DNA from 2 places in the Pseudomonas sp. GW823-FHT06B06 genome. Region 2 is predicted to be linked to the other one. Evidence: riboswitches for the same ligand, from Rfam matches in the RefSeq annotation. Region 2 holds a riboswitch; the other holds the start of a gene.
What was found. Region 2 has a riboswitch for cobalamin ahead of AC1Q8Q_RS17755 (ABC transporter substrate-binding protein). Riboswitches for the same ligand answer to the same signal wherever they lie in the genome.
Positions count from the first base shown of each region.

Region 1: another riboswitch for cobalamin. It lies ahead of AC1Q8Q_RS04375 (CbtB domain-containing protein); the one in region 2 lies ahead of AC1Q8Q_RS17755 (ABC transporter substrate-binding protein).

Region 1 covers NZ_JBXAHO010000003.1:302,884-307,908, reverse strand. Annotated here, with positions in the region: gene cobM (precorrin-4 C(11)-methyltransferase) at 46-792, opposite strand; gene AC1Q8Q_RS04385 (cobalamin biosynthesis protein) at 876-1,289, opposite strand; gene AC1Q8Q_RS04380 (CbtA family protein) at 1,286-1,990, opposite strand; gene AC1Q8Q_RS04375 (CbtB domain-containing protein) at 2,002-2,196, opposite strand; cobalamin riboswitch at 2,319-2,543, opposite strand; cobalamin riboswitch at 2,736-2,947, shown strand; gene cobW (cobalamin biosynthesis protein CobW) at 3,047-4,108, shown strand; gene cobN (cobaltochelatase subunit CobN) at 4,112-5,025, shown strand, end outside.
Region 2 covers NZ_JBXAHO010000018.1:18,678-23,702, forward strand. Annotated here, with positions in the region: gene AC1Q8Q_RS17745 (ABC transporter ATP-binding protein) at 1-91, opposite strand, end outside; gene AC1Q8Q_RS17750 (FecCD family ABC transporter permease) at 88-1,104, opposite strand; gene AC1Q8Q_RS17755 (ABC transporter substrate-binding protein) at 1,101-2,114, opposite strand; cobalamin riboswitch at 2,261-2,455, opposite strand; gene AC1Q8Q_RS17760 (acetyltransferase domain-containing protein) at 2,489-3,655, opposite strand; gene AC1Q8Q_RS17765 (DUF6632 domain-containing protein) at 3,847-4,215, opposite strand; partial or broken gene AC1Q8Q_RS17770 (agmatine deiminase family protein) at 4,428-4,685, shown strand; gene AC1Q8Q_RS17775 (transporter) at 4,710-5,025, opposite strand, start outside.

The sequences.
Region 1 (5,025 bases), on a different contig from region 2:
AGAGCGTCCCGGGCTGCATTCCCACGCAGAGCGTGGGAACGATCATCATGGCCTGTAGAGATGCGCATGCCCCGCACGATACAGCGACGACTCGCTGAACTGCTCACTGCCCAGCACCCGACCCACAAGAATCAGCGCCGTGCGCCGAAACCCCTTGGCTTCCACCTTGTCGGCAATGTCCTCAAGCGTCCCCACCACCCAGTCCTGATCCGGCCAGGTCGCCCGGTGAATCACCGCAATTGGGCAGTCTGCGCCGTAATGCGGCCGCAGTTCGGCCAGGATTTTCTGCAGGTGTTTGACCCCCAAATGAATCGCCATGGTCGCCCCGTGTTGCGCCAGGCTGCCCAGTTCCTCGCCCGCGGGCATCCCGGTCTTGTCGGCGTAGCGTGTCAGGATCACGCTCTGCGAAACGTCCGGCAAGGTCAGTTCCGCGCCCAGAAGCGCAGCGCAGGCGGCCGTGGCGGTCACGCCGGGGACTATTTCAAAAGGGATGCCGAGTTCTCGCAGGTGGCGTATCTGCTCGCCTATTGCGCCATACAGGCTCGGGTCACCGGAATGCACGCGCGCCACGTCCTGGCCGTTGGCATGGGCCGTCTTGATCAGTTGAATGATCTGTTCCAGGTGCAGTTCGGCGCTGTTGACCACCTGTTCGGCGCAGTGCCCTTCCAACACGGCGGCGGGCACCAGCGAGCCGGCATAGATGATCACCGGGCAACTGCGAATCAACCGCTGGCCTTTGACGGTGATCAGTTCGGGATCGCCGGGACCTGCGCCAATGAAGTAGACCGTCATTAAGAATTCCTGTTGAAAAGGGACGCTGGGCAAGGCTTCAGATGAAGAATGCTCATGATCGAATGCGCAGATTATCGGGGATTTTACGCGGCGCCAGCCAATGCGAGGGTAGCCTGGGCATATTTTTGGCGTGGGATCAGCAATGTAGCCGGGCCGTTGGCCAGTTGCTCGGCCAGTGCCAGGGCGGCACTTTCCGCTACGCCATAGCACCCGGTGCGTTCAAAGGCGATGTCCGAATGATGGCTCAGTCGGGGTTGATAGCTCGCCAGTTGTTCACTGCTGAAATACATCATCTGTAACCCAAGCTGTTCGGCCAGTTCGTTCAGCGCCGGTTCGTCGCGCTTCAAGTCGATGCTGGCCAGGGCCTTGATCCGATGCAGTTCGATCTGGTGCGCCTGCAGTGCCTGGTCAAGCAGTGCCCGCAACGTGCTGACGGGGCAGCCACGCTGGCAGCCCAGGCCGACCACCAGGGTCGGCGCTGCGCTGAGGCCTGTCATGCGGGGTATTGACCATCGCTTTTGCGGCGGAACAACCAGGCACTGATCAGGCCCAGGGCCAGCCAGAACGCCATGTTGGTCAGCTGCGAAGCGATCTTGAACTGAGTTTCCAGTGCCTCTGGAGCGAGCATCGAGTGCACTTGCGGTTGCGGAGCGCCAATCACATGAGGCACCGCAAGGATCGCCACGCCAAGGACTTTCATCAGCCAGTGACGGCTGAACACGATCAGGGCGATACCGACAGCGGTGGAGGCGGCGGTGCCGATCCACCAGAGTTGGCGTTGCGCCAGATCGGCAGCCGCGGTGCCCGGCAACTCAGGTGGCAGGCCAAGCGTCGGCGCCAGCACAAATGTCGCGTAGCCAGCCAAGCCCCAGAGCAGGCCCTGGGAGGTTTTGGTCGGCGCGCGCAGGGTGTAGAGACCAGCGAGCATCAGGGCGAAACCAACCGCCACTACCAGGTTACCGCCAGTGGTCGACAGCACGCGCTGCCAGCCGTCTTCCGGTTCCCAGGCTTCGGCATCGTGGGTATGTGCGGCTACACCAGCGGCGTGTTCATGAACTTCAACCGCTGCTGGTCCTGATTGTTCGTAGGTTTCGGCCTGCAAAATCAGCGGTGAAACCCACAAGCTTTGCAGCAGGGTCAGCAGCAGGGCGGCCAGCAACCCGGTGAAACCTGCGGTTTGCGCAATACGCTTGATCATGTCGACAGGTCTCAATGGCACGGGAACGCGGAACTGTGGCGCGTATCGTGTGCGGCGTTGTGCACTGCTTCGATGTGCGAGAAACCGGCGAAATACACCAGGCTGGCGCCGAGGATTGACGCAAAAATCGCCGCGGTCAGGCGTTGGGACAGGGTAGTGGTGCTGCTGGCGGCATTGCTGTGGCCGGTGCTGCTGATAATCGACATGGCGCTTCCCTCTGTTCGGTCAGCGGGGAATAAGAGCGCAAGCAGAACTCCGCACGACCGAGCGCGCAGAAGTCCGAACAGCGCCCGCCCACCGCGGGTTTGTTGATTGAAGTGATGGTGATGGTCACTTTGTGTTGCGGGCCGGTCTCCGGGCTCACGAGGGGCGCAGGCGTTAGCCTGAACCTTCCAGCGTCACCTTCCCATGCCGCATTGGCACAGTGGATCTGACGCTTCACTCGCTTACCGTTGCGGGGGCAGCACCGGACTGACATGGCCTGAAGTAAAGCACATGATTCACCGGTTTCCCGTTTCACCCTGTGAAGGGCACCCGTAACAAGATGCGTAGGAGAGCATGGGCGGGGGGCGGGCGTCAATTGGCAAGGGTTCTCACTTGAACATCGAGTTGTTCCCTTCGAGCAAGCCCGCTCCCACATTTGACCGAGTTCCTTCAGGGCAGACCCTCAAGTGTGGGAGCGGGCTTGCTCGCGAAGGGCGCACCGCAGGAATCATGTGAACATTGACCCGCCCCGATACCATGCGTAGCCTTGCGCTTTCGAGGTTCTTCGGCGTTTGTCGAAGCTAAGAAGGGAACGCGGTCAATGCCGCGGCTGCCCCCGCAACTGTGAACGGTTCAGTTTCTGCCATGCCACTGCATGCGCCAGCCATGGCGCGCGCGGGAAGGCGCAGCAACCGCCAGTCCAACGACTGGCCAGCCGTCAGCCAGGAGACCTGCCTCGATACAGATTCTCACTACAACCGGGCGGGGTGATCCGGTGGCGAACGCTTCCTGCGCGCGTGTGCGTTGCCGGTTCTCGTCCCGTATGCCCGCCACCTTGCCAAAGGGCATCCGATGAAAACACTGGCCAAACTCCCCGTCACCATCGTCACCGGCTTCCTCGGCTCGGGCAAAACCACCTTGCTGCGGCACATGCTCGACAACGCCCAAGGCCGCCGCATCGCGGTGATCGTCAACGAGTTCGGCGAGCTGGGCATTGACGGCGAAATCCTCAAGCAGTGCTCTATCGGTTGCACCGAAGAAGAGGCCAACGGCCGTGTCTACGAACTGGCCAACGGCTGCCTGTGCTGCACCGTACAGGAAGAGTTCTTCCCGGTGATGCGCGAACTGGTGGCCCGTCGTGGCGACCTAGACCACATCCTGATCGAAACGTCCGGCCTGGCCCTGCCAAAACCTTTGGTCCAGGCCTTCCAGTGGCCGGAAATTCGCAGTGCCTGCACCGTAGACGCGGTGATCACCGTGGTCGATAGCCCGGCCGTCGCGGCTGGCACGTTCGCCGCGTTCCCGGATCAAGTCGACGCCATGCGCAAACTCGACCCGAACCTGGATCACGAATCGCCTTTGCACGAGCTGTTCGCCGACCAGTTGGCCAGCGCCGACCTGGTGATCCTCAACAAGGCCGACCTGATCAGCCCTGAAGACCTGGCACGCGTACGCCTGGAAGTCGCCGAGGAACTGCCGCCAGCGGTGAAAGTCATCGAAGCCAGTAGCGGGCGCCTGCCGCTGGACGTGCTGATCGGCCTCGGTGCCGGGTCCGAAGAACACATCGACAGCCGTCACAGCCATCACGATCACCACCATGAAGGCGAAGACGATCACGACCACGATGCCTTCGATTCGATCTCCATCGAACTGCCGGCATCCGACGAAAGCCTGCTGATGGATGCGCTGACCCAACTGGTGGTGCAGCACGGCATCCTGCGCGTCAAAGGTTTCGCCGCGGTCCCGAACAAACCGATGCGCCTGCTGATCCAGGGCGTGGGCACCCGATTCGACAAGCATTTCGACCGCCAGTGGAGCGCTGAAGAAGCACGCACCACCCGTCTGGTGTTGATTGGCCAGGCGCTGGACGCCACAACGCTCGAAGCGCAATTGCGCGCCGCGCTCAGCGTGTAACCCATGCACCTGCTCAGGACCCAGCCCGGCGGATTCGTGTCGGATGACAACATTGCCGACCTAGGGCAAACCCCCGCCGAGCTGGTTATCCTGTGCAGCGGCGACTCCAGCCTGGCGTTGCTTGCCGAAGCGGCGCAGCAGTTGCCCGACGACTACCCAAGCGTGCGCCTGGCCAACCCGATGCAGGTGCAGAACCATGCATCAGTTGATCTGTATGTCGACGAAGTCCTGCGCCACGCCAAGGTCATCCTGATTTCGCTGCACGGCGGCATTGCCTATTGGCGCTATGGCGTCGAGCGGTTGGTGGAGTTGTCGCAGCGGGGTGTACAGCTGATCCTGGTGCCGGGCGATGATCGACCGGACCCGGAGCTCAGTGATCTGAGTACCGTGGGTGCCGGAGATCGCGACCGGCTGTGGCAATTCCTGCGTCAGGGTGGCATGGGCAATGCCCTCGACTTTTTCCGTTGCCTGGCCAATCGTTGGCTCGATCGCGACTACGTCTGGGCCGAGCCGCACACCTTGCCGCGTACGGCGATTTACCACCCACAAAAAAGCCCTGCGGCGCTGAACGACTGGCGGGCCCAGTGGCAGAGCGGTCAGCCACTGGCGGCGGTGCTGTTCTATCGCTCGCATTTGCAAGCCGCGAATACCGCTTTCATTGATGTTTTCTGTCAGCGCTTGCAGGCGGCGGGGCTTAATCCGTTGCCAATTGCGCTGGCCAGCCTGAAAGAGCCTGGCTGCCTTGCCGTGGTCGAGGACTGGCTGGATGAAGTCGAGGCGGGGGTGATTCTCAATACCACCGGTTTCGCCCAATCCAGTCCGGAGGCACCGCACTTGCGGCCATTTCGCCGCAATATCCCGGTGATCCAGGCCATTTGCGCCCAAGACAATGAACCGGGTTGGCGAGCCAGCGAACA
Region 2 (5,025 bases):
TCTGGTGCAATAGTTCAACTTCGCGGATATGCAATTCGAGGCTGGAACAACTCAGCACGGTTTCGTCGGTAACCGGCGCAAGCGCATTCATCGGGCATTCCTCCGACCGACCAGGATCAGCGCGAACACCGGCGCGCCGACCAATGCGGTAATCACGCCGACCGGAATCACCTGGCCCTTGATCAAGGTCCGCGACAGCACATCGGCGGCCACCAGAAACACCGCACCGCCCAGCGCACTCGCCGGCAACAGGCGGGTATGCCGAGTGCCCAGCAACAGCCTGGCGGCGTGGGGAATGACCAGTCCAACGAAACCGATAGAGCCGACAATCGACACCATCACCGCCGTCACCAGGGCGGCGCAACTGATCAACAGAAATTGCACGGGACGTACCGCGATGCCGAGTGAGGCCGCGGAGTCGGCGCCGAAGGTGAAGGCATCCAGTGCCCGCCGGTGCCACAGGCAAACCGCCAGGCCGGCCACCGCAACCGGTACAGCCAGCCACACGGAGGGCCAGCGCACGCCACTGAGATTGCCCAGTAGCCAGAACATGATGCCGCGAGCCTGTTCGGAACTGGCCGACTTGGTGATCAGGAACGCGGTGAGCGCATTGAACAGTTGTGAACCGGCAATGCCCGCCAGGATGATCTGGCCGGTACTGCCGGGCGAACCGCTGGCACGGCCCAGCAACACCACGACGGTGAAGGCGGCGACGGCGCCGGCAAACGCCCCGGCCGACATCGAAATTGCTCCGGCACCCAGGCCCAGCAACGCCACCAGCACCGCACCCGTCGAGGCCCCCGCGGAAATGCCAAGCAGGTAGGGATCGGCCAACGGGTTGCGCAGCAGCGATTGCAGGATCACCCCGCAGGTCGCCAGGCCCGCCCCGCAAGCCGCCGCCACCAACGCGCGAGTCAGGCGGTAGTTCCAGACAATGCCCTCATCGATAGGATCGAGGGCATACCCGGCCATCCACAGTTTGTTGGCCAACACCTGGAACACCACGCCGGGTTCGATGCGGGTTTCACCGATGGCCACGCCGGCGATCACGGCCACGAGCAGCATCACCAGTGCAAGCAGAGTGCGAATCAGCGTCGCGGTCATTTTGGCAGGTCGTAGCGGTTGATGGCCGTTGCCAGCGATTCGAGACCGTCGAACATTCTCAAGCTGGCCTGCATGGCCATGGCGTCGAGGATAATGATGCGGTTGTTTTTCACCGCGTCCATGTTGCGGGTCACGGGATCGCTGCGCAGGAATTGCAGTTTCCGTTGATAGTCGTCAGCCGGGAAACGCCGGCGATCCATGCGGGCGATGACCAGGAATGTCGGGTTGGCCTTGGCGATGGTTTCCCAGCCAACGGTTGGCCACTCTTCGTCGGACTGCACCACATTGCGCACGCCCAAGGTGCCCAGCATGAAGTCGGGGATGCCCTTGTGCCCGGCGACATAGGGATCGATGTCCAGGCTGGCACTGGAAAACCAGACCAGCGCGCTGGTGTGCGTGAGGTCTTTGCCTTGCACCGCGGCAATGGACTTGGCCAGGCTGGCCTGCAGTTGCGCGTTCAGTTGCTGCCCGCGCGCCTGGACATCAAAAATCTCGGCCAGTTGGGTAATGCTTCTGTAGAGACTGTCAATGCGAAACGGCTGCAGGCGGGTGCCGTCGGCCCCCACCAGGTTGTCCTTGGATTCGCAGTCCGAGGGCATGAGATAGGTTGGAATCTGCAGTTCGTGAAACTGCTCGCGGGTAGCGACTGCGCCTTGCGGGCCGACCATCCACTCAAGTTCGACAGCGACCAGTTCCGGGCGCTTGCCGATGACCGACTCGAAACTCGGCTCGTTATCGGCCAGGCGTTCGATCCTGTCGTTTTGCCCCTTGTATTTGCCCAGCACATCATTGAACCACAGCGAAGTGCCGACCAGTTTGTCACCGAGTCCCAGGGCGAAGAGCATTTCGGTGCCGGCCTGGCCGATAGTCACCGCCCGGACAGGGGCGTGCGTGAACGTCAGTGTGCTGCCGCAGTTCTCGATCGTCAGCGGGTAATGAGTAGGGGAGGCACAGGCGAGGGCAGAAAGTCCCAGGCCGGTGACGAGGGTGAAAAAGCGCGGCAACAGCATGATGCAATCTCCATTTGAACCGTACACGCAGCCAGGGTGCAAGGTCTGGAAAACACATCATCGAGCGCTGCCGAAAACAGCAGTGCAAGGCCCATCACCTGAGTGACGCCCGCGCAGATGTCCTTCCCGGACACCCCGCCGGTTAGTGATTTGTTGCTTGGCCGGCAGGTCTCCTGACTGATGCGTCATGGCGTGCTCCAGCCTTCCCGGGAATCGATCCCAGTGGCAGTTCAGGAGCAGGCTCGGCACCTACAGTTGCGGGGGCAGTTCCGTTTGATGCGTTGGCAGCATCACGGATTCCCTATTAATCCCGTTTGGGAACCGGCGGCGGCATGGTAGTCGATCATGCCGCCCGAGGCGAACCCATCGCCTGATCAGAAGTATTTGAGCCAGGCGATATCGCGACGACGCGCCTTCAATGCGGCGAACCAGCGCACCGGTGGATACAGCGTTGCCGCCAGGAGCACGGCGATCAGCCATACGGCACCTATGCCGTCGAAGCCGAAGTAGTCGCCCTGGTTCAGGCCGAAAAATGCCGCGCTGAGCAGATAAAGCATTTTCAGCACATACAGATGGAGCAGGTAGAAAAACATCGGTGCCGCGCCAAATACCGCCAGGATGCTGATCCATTGGCGCTGCCGGGCCCGCTCGAAGCCAAGCAGCAGTAAAAGCCCCACGCCCAGTGTCAGGCACAGGAACAGCAGGGAAGGGGGGTACTTGGTGATGTTGAAGAAACTCATGAGGGTTTCTGTCGTGCTTTCATGAACCACCCACTGCGCTTCGCCATAACCGTTGACCAGGCGCAGGGCGATGAAACCGATCAATGCACAGGCACCTGTCAGCAACAGATAACGCTGACGCATTGCGAACGAGGTAGAGCGTGCGAACCACGGACCGATGCAGTAACCCAGGGCGATGACGCCGATCCACGGCAGCACGGGGTAGGAGGTGCGCAGGCGCAAGTGGTCGGAGAATTCGATCCAGCCGCGATCATGCAAAATCGCCCAAGGCAGGTGCAGCGCCGATCCGGGCGGGAAGTGCAGGGGATCGAGCAGGTTGTGCAAACCGACTATGGCCAGGCCCAGGACACACAATATTGGCCGAGGTAGCCAGGCCAATACAGAGAGGGCAATCATGCTGACACCAATCGCCCAGATCACCTGCAGGTAGATCACAGCAGGCGGGAACTGAAAGGTCCAGGCGAAATTCACCAGGGTGAATTCCAGCACAACCAGGAACAGGCCACGCTTGAACAGGAACATCGACGGCGTGCCCTGGTGCTTTTCACCGTACAGGAATGCCGACAGTCCAGTGAGCAGAACGAACACCGGCGCACACAAATGTGCGAGGGTGCGGCTGAAAAACAACGTTGGCTCCGTGCTGTCGACAAGCATCGGGTCGGTGACCTGGCGGTGCAGGAAGAACGTCTCGCGCACATGATCCAGCAGCATCAGAAGGATCACCAAGCCTCTGAGGGCATCTATGGATATCAGGCGTTGGTTCAGGCTGGTGGTGGGCGGGGTTTGAACAAGGTTTGTCATTGAAAGTCGCAGGCAGGGGGTGGGTCATGCTGTCGGTTAAGAACCGATAATCGTTATGTTGTTATAACGTAACATAAATAATTGATTGTGTGGGCGAAATGCTATTTAACTTTGCAGGAGCCGGCTTGCTGGCGATGACTTCGTTGAGATCAGCGCCGGGCTCGAGGGCCAATCGGGAGACTAGCGGTCAATTACGAGCGGGGCGTCAAGACGGCCAAGGCAACCGCCACGATGAAGAGCGCCGGCACGTCACCTGCCAAGTGCCCCATTTGCCCTGGCTGGGTAACCGCCTGGACGGCCATGATGCCTCCATGTACAGCGCTAGACCACACGGTGAACCAGATGAGGCTCAGATTGGCTAATGGATCACGTGCGGCCAGGATCAAGAAGACGCCAAGTGTGGCGTAGATGCCAACGATCATCATCGGGTAGTCCGAGTGACCGACGTGCCAAGCCCAGCCGGACGGCCAGAACAACATAAGTGGGTAGAGAGCAAGGCACGCGAGGCCAGCCAAAACTAGAGCGACGCGTAAAAAACTGAGGCGATCGACTACGGTCATGGCGGACTCCTCTTCGGGGCTGGCTCTAAATAATAGGCTGAGGCTGCGGCCAGCACTTGGGCATATTGATAAGTACCTCTAATCAATTCTCTGCAAAATACATCGTTTGTTTACCTGTTTTTGCAGACGTAGCATGCATGCCGAAGCAGAATTGAGAGATACATACATGTCGACACGCCGCGAGTTCATCAAGCAGGTATCGGTAGTTGCCAGTCTCTCCATCGACGAATCCACGACAGAACAAATTCAGCAAAAAGAATCCAGACTTCGCCGCCGGCTACATCAATTACTTCGTGATCAATGGTGCGGTCATTGCGCCCCAGTTCGGTGATAAGGAAGCAGATACGAAAGCCTTTGACCTGTTGTCTGAACTTTACCCGGACCGCGAGGTGGTGCAGCTCAACATCGACGCAATCGCCGCAGGTGGTGGCGGCATCCACTGTGTGACCAGTCACCAGCCTTCGGTTTAGTCTGGATTATGTAAATCCTGAGATTCAAAGCCCTCCACCGAAGCGATACTGCCAGACGATGCCAACGGCATCGTATTCACTGCCGGTACGGGTATGCGCACCTTCACTCGCAAACAGCTTTAGCGAATTATTTCGGTTCAACGGCAGCGAGAGGGTACCCCCATAGCGTGTATTTTCCTGAAAGTCGTGGTTACCGATCCCATCGACTGAGGTACTCCCGCCAGCGAAGTAGGTCCCATCCAGCGAGGCCCAGACACCGTTACTAAAGGCATAGATAAGATGCACCTGTGCCTGGTAAATCGGGTTCTGGGAAAAAGTACGGTCACCAAGGTACTGGTTA